2 regions of the Thalassolituus sp. genome follow, and region 1 is predicted to be linked to the other one. Evidence: predicted binding sites of a transcription regulator. Region 1 holds the regulator's gene; the other holds the start of a gene.

Region 1 (4,215 bases):
GGCAACATATTAATCAGGCCGCTCGACAGCAGTGACCCGATGCGCCTTGAAACCTCAAGGCTGACCTATCATATTGATGACAAGATCGCAGAGACTGATGAGCTGGTTACCATGACGGGTGAAAACAGCCGCATGACTGGCACCGGAATGATGTTTGACGCCACACGTCAGCGCCTCGAACTGAAAACAGGAGTCCGTACGACTTATGAACCTGTTCAATAAACTGGCCGTGATGTCGCTGTCAGTGATCGCAAGCTACACAGTCGCATTGCCGGATGACTGGCAGAAAGAAATGACGATCCTGTCAGATTCTGCAGAGATCGACCGCCGCGCAGGTACAGTTGTGTACGAGGGCAATGTCATTCTTACCCAAGGCACGCTGAAAATAGAAGCCGACCGCCTGATGATTCTGCGCAACGGCGACACCCTCGAAAAAGCCGTCGCAGAAGGCGACCGTGCCCGTTACCAACAGCAGATTGAGGTCGGTAAACCGCTCACCACAGCCCTCGGCAACCGCATCGATTACTACACCAGCGAGCGCCGCATCATTATTACTGGCGATGCTGAACTGGAACAGGAAGGCAATATTTTCAGCGGCGAACGCATCACCTACGACATGGCAACAGAGACCGTGCGTGCTGATGGCACCACCGCCGAGTCGTCGACCGACAGCACAGATGAAGACTCCGGCCGGATCAAAGTCGTTATCCAGCCGCCAAAACCTGAGTCCGAATCTGACTCAGAGTCTGACACGACAGAATCTCCGGAAGCAGCGACAGAATGAAAACACTGAAGGCAGAACATCTGGCCAAAAGTTACGGCGGCCGCGAAGTCGTTAAAGACGTATCTATCCGCGTTGAAAGCGGCCAGATCGTTGGTTTATTGGGCCCTAATGGCGCCGGCAAAACGACCTGTTTCTATATGATTGTTAACCTGGTGCAAGCCGATCGTGGTCGCATCATGATCGACGACGAAGACATCAGCCACCTGCCAATGCACGGCCGTGCCCGCAAAGGCATCGGTTACCTGCCGCAGGAAGCGTCGATTTTCCGCAAGCTCAGTGTTGCAGATAACATCATGGCCATTCTTGAGACCCGTAAAGATCTCAATCGCCAGCAGCGAACTGAACAGCTCGAGCAGCTACTGAACGAATTTCATATTCAACACATCCGCGAAAGCGCCGGCATGGCGCTATCCGGCGGTGAGCGTCGTCGTGTCGAAATTGCCAGAGCGCTGGCTGCAGAGCCCTCGTTCATTCTGCTCGACGAACCCTTTGCTGGTGTAGACCCGATCTCAGTCTCGGACATCATGGATATTATCCGTCAGCTCAAGGCGCGGGGCATCGGCGTACTGATTACCGACCACAACGTGCGTGAGACCCTCGCTATTTGCGAAAAGGCTTTTATCGTTGGTGGTGGCCACATTATCGCCGAAGGCACGGCTGAAGATGTGCTTGCCAATGAGCAGGTGCGCGAAGTCTACCTTGGGGACGATTTCCGTCTTTGAAACTCTGACCGATGTCACGTACTGTAGAGTTATCTATTTACTCTGGTAAGCAAAATAGGTTCCATACACAAGGACTTTGCCTATAATGCTAGGTGCATCAAACAAAAAGATGGTTCGATTTTCAGGTCGTAATTACCGAGTTATATGAAGACATCCCTTCAGATTAAGATGGGCCAGCAGCTGACGATGACGCCTCAGCTGCAACAGGCCATCCGCCTCCTCCAGCTTTCAACGCTGGACCTTCAGCAGGAAATTCAGGAAGCGCTGGATTCCAACCCAATGCTGGAAAGCGAAGAGTTTGATGACAACAGCGACTCAGGCAACGAGTCCGACAACGATTCCCGCAGTTCTGATTCCGATAACAACGACAGAGACAGCCGCGAAGACCGTGAGAGCAGCTCTGACAATCAGGATTACGACAATTCCTACGATGACAATTCCTACGACGATCAGAGCGGCCAGGAATCTCTCGATGAGCAATGGTCGAGCGAGAAACTGCCCGATGACCTGCCTGTAGATAGCCAGTGGGAAGATACCTATCAGGTCAGCGCCGGAGTCGCATCAAGCTCCGGGCCGGTAGACGAAGACTTTGACTACGATTCCCGCTACGCCACCAGCGACAATCTGCAGGATCACCTGCTCTGGCAGCTAAACCTGACCCCAATGTCAGATGCTGACCGCGAAGTTGCGACCATGCTGATTGATGGTGTAGACGATGATGGCTACCTTCACACGACAGTTGAAGACGTCATTGAAGCGATGGACCCGTCACTCGAAATCGAAGAAGAAGAAGTGATGGCAGTTCTTCATCGCCTGCAACAATTTGATCCGGCGGGTGTTTTCTGCCGCGACCTCCGCGAATGCCTGCTTCTGCAACTGCATCAACTGCCTCAGGGCACCCCCTGGCTCACCGAAGCGCAGCTGATCATACGTGATCACATTGACCTGCTCGGTAGTCGCGACTATCAGTCACTGATGCGCCGCACAAAATTGAAGGAAGATGACCTCAAGTCAGTCATGCGACTGATCAAAGAGCTTAACCCGAAGCCGGGTGCAGGCATTGCCTCAGAAGAATCCGAGTACGTTATTCCAGACGTCATCGTCCGCCAGATCAGAGACGAGTGGCGTGTTGAGCTGAATCCAGAGATTGCGCCCAAGCTGCGGGTGAATGCCGACTACGCATCACTGATTCGCCGCTCAGACAGCAGTGCTGACAATACCTTCCTCAAAGATCACCTGCAGGAAGCACGCTGGTTTATTAAAAGTCTGCAAAGTCGCAATGACACTCTGCTCAAAGTCGCAACCAAAATTGTTGAATTCCAGATAGACTTCTTTGAAGAAGGTGATGAAGGCATGAAGCCACTTGTGCTCCATGACATCGCCGAAGCCGTAGGTATGCATGAGTCGACGATCTCTCGGGTAACCACCCAGAAATACATGCATACCCCACGTGGGATTTTTGAGCTTAAATACTTTTTCTCCAGCCACGTCAGCACCGACAGCGGCGGAGAGTGTTCATCGACGGCTATCCGGGCGATGATCAAGAAACTGATCGCGGACGAAAACACGCGTAAGCCACTCAGTGACAACAAGATAGCAACGATGCTCGGTGAAAAGGGCATCAAAGTGGCACGGCGCACGGTAGCGAAATACCGCGAGGCTATGCTGATACCACCATCGAATGAACGTAAGCAGTTGATTTAGAGTCTGTTATATCAATGTGAACAGATTCTGATTCACCTACCGCCAGCGACACAGGAGACTTGGCATGCAAATCAATATCAGTGGTCATCATGTAGAAGTAACGGAAGCGATGCAGGCGCACGTTGAAGATAAAATGTCGAAGCTTACGCGCCATAGCGACAGCATCACCACAGGTCAGATCACGTTGACCGTCGTTAAAGATCGCCAGACGGCCGAAGGGACGATACACATCACAGGTCACGACCTGCACGCGAAAGCAGAAAACGAAGACATGTACACCGCCATTGATCAGATGGTCGACAAACTGGACCGTCAGGTTCTTAAGCACAAAGAGAAGCAGGTCGCGCGCCAACACGGTCAAGGCTGAAGCATGTCTTTGAGTATTGAGGATATCCTCACACCGGAACGGTCCGTCATTGACGTGACCGTTTCCAGTAAGAAAAAACTGTTAGAACAACTTTCATCTCTGGTTGCTGAAGAAATCGGCGATGCCTCCGCAGACGATATCTACGAACGCCTGTTAGCACGCGAGCGCATGGGAAGCACAGGGATAGGAGAAGGTATTGCCATCCCGCACTGCCGGTTGTTGCAGTGCCAGAAAGCGCTGGGCGTTCTTCTGAGATTAAATACCCCGATAGACTATGATTCTATCGATGGTAATCCGGTCGACCTCGTATTTGCTTTGTTAGTCCCCGAGGAAGCAACCGACGAACACCTTCAGATACTGGCGACACTCGCCAGTAACTTTAATCAGGCGGAATATCGCGAAGCTTTGCGCAACGCGCCAGACGCCAAACGTCTTTTCCAGCGAGCGATCGCAGAGCGGTAGTAATCACGGAGTCGAATATGCGCCTGGTAGTCATCAGCGGAAGATCAGGATCGGGGAAGTCGAGTGCGCTGCACGTGCTCGAAGATCTTGGATTCTATTGCATCGACAACCTGCCCATCGGGCTACTGCCTGCCCTTGCCAGTCAGGCTGACGCCAATGACAAGCTGACCCGGGTT
Region 2 (4,215 bases), on a different contig from region 1:
GTAGGCATGCCCGGTTTCAAGGCCAGCGGCAATCAGCTTCTCCCAGATTTTCGGCAACTCGTGGAGTTGTGCACCAAATAAATCGATACGCTGCCCACCAGTAATTTTGGTATAGAGATCAAACTCTTTAGCGATCTCACCAATGGCAATCAGTTTATCAGGGGTAATCTCACCCCCCGGTACGCGCGGTACGACAGAGTAAGTACCGTCTTTTTGCATATTGCCGAGGAAAATATCGTTGGTGTCCTGCAGCGGCATCAGATCATCTTTCAGAACATACTCGTTCTTGTACGAAGCCAGAATAGAACCAATGGTCGGCTTACAGATCTCACAACCGTGTCCTTTGCCGTGCCCCTGCAATACATCCTTAAAGCTGGCGTAGCCTTTCACTCGAATAATGTCTGCCAGCTCAGCACGGGTGTAGGCAAAGTGTTCGCACAGATCATTATTGACCTCTACACCCAGAGCTTCCAGCTCGGCATCCATTACCTGCTTGGTCAGGGCAGCACAACCACCGCAACCCGAGGTCGCTTTGGTCGCACCTTTAATGTCTCCCATGGTGCAGCAGCCACCTTGTACCGCAGCAGCAATGTCACCCTTTGATACGTCGTAGCATGAACAGATCTGAGCCGTGTCGGGTAATGCAGTTACCCCCAGGCCTGCAGGCGCTTCGTCACCCAGTGCTGGCAGAATAAGTGCAGCTGGATTACCCGGGATATCCATATCGTTAAGCATGAGTTGCAGCAAAGTACCGTAGGATTCAGTTTCACCCACCAGCACGGCGCCAAGCAGTTTTTTACCGTCGGCAGAAACAATAAGTCGCTTGTAGACTTCTTCGATGTCGTCACTGAATACAAACGACTGAGAACCCGCCGTATGGCCATGCGCATCACCTATCGATGCGACATCCACGCCCAGCAGCTTAAGCTTGGTGCTCATATCAGCACCCTTAAAAGCAAGTTCCGGGGTTTTCAGATTTACCAGGGTGTCTGTGATGTGAGCCGCTGTGACTTTTGCCATCTGGTAGCCCGGTGCGACCAGACCGAAAATTTTACTGTCCCAGAGCGCACATTCGCCAATTGCATAGATGTCTTCTTCTGAGGTCTGACAATAATCGTTAATGACAATACCGCCGCGTTCGCCGACGTCGATGCCGAACTGTCGCGCAAGTTCATCCTGAGGGCGAATACCTGCAGAGAACAGAATCATATCTGTTTCAAGGTGTGAGCCGTCGGCAAAGTTCATGCGATAGCGGCATTCTTCGCCGGCGACAATTTCTTTGGTGTTTTTTTCAGTGTGTACTGACACACCCAGAGATTCGATTTTATGTCGCAGCAGATTACCGCCGCCTTCATCGAGCTGCACGGCCATTAAGCGCGGAGCAAATTCAACAACGTGGGTATCAAGGCCGGCTTCTTTAAGTGCATTTGCTGCCTCAAGGCCAAGCAGACCGCCACCAACAACAACACCCGTTTTGGATACTTCAGCGGACGCAGAAATTGCTTCAAGATCTTCAATCGTACGATAAACAAGGCAGTGATCCTGATCCTTACCCGGAATCGGTGGAACAAATGGATAGGAACCCGTTGCCAGCACCAGTTTGTCGTATCCTTCTATACGCCCGGTTGAGGTCGTAATGGTTTTGTTGTCGGCGTCAATTTCGACAACTTTCTCATTCTTTAAATAGGTAATACCGGAATCGTCGTATTCAGATTCTGTGGTGAGTGCCAGGTCAGCGGCGGTCGCCCCTGAAAAGTATTTGCTCAGCTGTACGCGGTCGTACGCAAGGCGAGGTTCTTCGGAAAAGGTGATTAATTCGAATTCTGAGGCTTTCTCAGATTCGGCCATAGTGGCGAGGAAGTTGTGGCCAACCATACCGTTACCAACAACTATGATGCGCTTCTTACTCATGGCGATGACTCTCTCTTATTCAGACATTCTTCTTGTCTCCTTAAATAAGTGCATCGTTGCTCTACTTACCCGCTACGCCGTTGCAGCAAACAGTATCGAATAGGCTTTAGCAATATGAGTGCCAAAGCGGTATCCAGAACCGCCAGATGCAATGGCAGGCCGTCGCGTCTGGTTTTCAGCCTGCCTGTCGGTGGGCTGGGAGTATCAGAACCACAGAGAAAAAGTGATCAGACTCCACTTTTCGCACCAGAAGAGTGCTCATTACAGTTTTATTGCACCCCAAAAAGGCAAATAAGATACAAGGTCACCAGTGACTTACCGAATCAACTTCTGAAAACGGGCCGGCCGATTCTGCTCACATATCACCAGGCTCAGTTGCCACGGGCGTTGAGGCGGGTCTGAGTATGAATAAATGACTAGCATCTCAGAGTTGGCACTCTTTTTGTTTACTCATTACTAAGACCTTGTGCATTGGCAGGGAGCCAGATTCAGCGGTCCAGACACCAACGTTGGTGTCGTCGTTTTGTGTTGTGTTTATGAGCATTGGCGCTCGCGGGTAACTCCGCGGGCGTTTTTTTTTGCTCACGAAAAGGCTTGAGAGTAGCAAGCCAACTATGTGGATAGCCCTATGAGTCATAAAAAGCTACAGGTTCAGACAACATGTCCATACTGCGGAGTAGGATGTGGTGTGGATATTTCTGTCGACGAGAAGGATATTGCGCCTGTCGCTGGAATGAAGTCGCACCCAGCAAATTTCGGGCGTCTATGCGTTAAGGGATCTGCGCTGCACGATACTCTGGATCAAACCGACCGTTTGCTACACCCGACAATGAATGGCCAGGCAGCTGATTGGGATACCGCACTGAACCTGGTCGCCGATAAGATCCGCCAGGTAGTCTCTACCCATGGCCCGGAAGCGGTTGCGTTCTACGGGTCAGGCCAGCTTCTCACAGAAGATTATTACGTCGCCAACAAGTTGATGAAGGGCTTTATAGGCAGTGCGAATATGGATACCAATTCGCGTCTGTGTATGGCGTCGGCTGTTGCTTCTTACAAACGGTCTATTGGCAGTGATACCGTACCGGGCTGCTACGAAGACCTGGAACAGGCTGACCTTCTGGTGATCACCGGAAGCAATGCCGCCTGGGCCCACCCTATTCTGTTCCAACGTATGGCTGCGGCAAAGAAAGCTCGCCCGGATATGAAGGTTGTTGTGATCGACCCTCGTAAAACAGCAACCTGTGACATTGCAGACCTGCATCTGCCAATAAAGCCGGGTTCCGATACTTCGCTATTTAATGCGCTGCTGACCTACTTACACCAACAGAACGCACTGGACACACACTTTATTGAGCAGTGTTCTGAAAACATCAGCGCAGCACTTGATGCCGCATCACAAGCAGCCGCTGATTTTTCTTCACTCGCTGATATTACTGATGTCAGCCAGCAGGACCTGGAAACCTTCTTCGCCTGGTTTCGCGATACGCCGAAAACGGTGACCTTTTATTCTCAAGGGGTGAACCAGAGCGTCGATGGAACTGATAAAGCAAACAGCATTATCAACCTTCACCTCGCCACCGGTCGTATTGGTAAGCCGGGTGCCTGCCCGTTCTCAATTACAGGGCAGCCGAATGCAATGGGTGGGCGGGAAGTCGGAGGTCTGGCCAACCAGCTGGCTGCGCATATGGACTTCTCCCCCGCCGATAGAGACCGCGTACGTCGTTTCTGGCAGTCACCTCGTATTGCAGAAAAGCCGGGCTTAAAAGCGGTCGATCTGTTCAACGAAGTCAAAAGCGGCAAAATAAAGTTCCTGTGGATTATGTCCACCAACCCGCTGGTCAGTATGCCTGATGCTGATGATGTTAAAGAAGCCATGAAACACTGTGAGCTGGTTGTCGTCTCAGATTGCATGGCAAACACCGATACAACCGCGGCTGCTCATGTACTGCTGCCCGCTGCCAGCTGGGGTGAAAAGAACGGTACTGTCACAAACTCTGAGCGCCGTATATCGCGTCAGAGAGGCTTCCTCCCTGCTCCAGGCGAAGCACGCCCTGACTGGTGGATAATTACTCAGGTTGCGCGTCGACTGGGTTTCGAGAAAGAATTTCCGTACGAGCATCCGGCCGATATTTTTGACGAGCACGCGCGGCTTTCCATGTTTGAGAACAAAGGCACGCGGGACTTTGATCTCAGCGGCCTGACCAATTTAAGCCGCGAACAATACGATGCACTCGCTCCGATTCAATGGCCGGTTAATGATAACTACCCTTCTGGCCGTGCACGTTTTTACGACGATGGATATTT

The links. Region 1 encodes sigma-54, which starts transcription at its own class of promoters, with help from an activator protein. Its sites were predicted from a motif close to TGGCACNNNNNTTGCTNT; they were not measured.
Region 2: a site for sigma-54 is predicted at 2,343-2,360, ahead of AC5E51_RS05070 (nitrate reductase). Genes of this name have one in related genera too.

Annotation. Positions count from the first base shown of each region.
Region 1 covers NZ_CFHJLR010000015.1:36,329-40,543, forward strand. Annotated here, with positions in the region: gene lptC (LPS export ABC transporter periplasmic protein LptC) at 1-222, shown strand, start outside; gene lptA (lipopolysaccharide transport periplasmic protein LptA) at 206-784, shown strand; gene lptB (LPS export ABC transporter ATP-binding protein) at 781-1,506, shown strand; gene AC5E51_RS11610 (RNA polymerase factor sigma-54) at 1,651-3,210, shown strand; gene hpf (ribosome hibernation-promoting factor, HPF/YfiA family) at 3,275-3,577, shown strand; gene ptsN (PTS IIA-like nitrogen regulatory protein PtsN) at 3,581-4,039, shown strand; gene rapZ (RNase adapter RapZ) at 4,057-4,215, shown strand, end outside.
Region 2 covers NZ_CFHJLR010000005.1:36,725-40,939, forward strand. Annotated here, with positions in the region: gene nirB (nitrite reductase large subunit NirB) at 1-1,911, opposite strand, end outside; gene AC5E51_RS05070 (nitrate reductase) at 2,540-4,215, shown strand, end outside.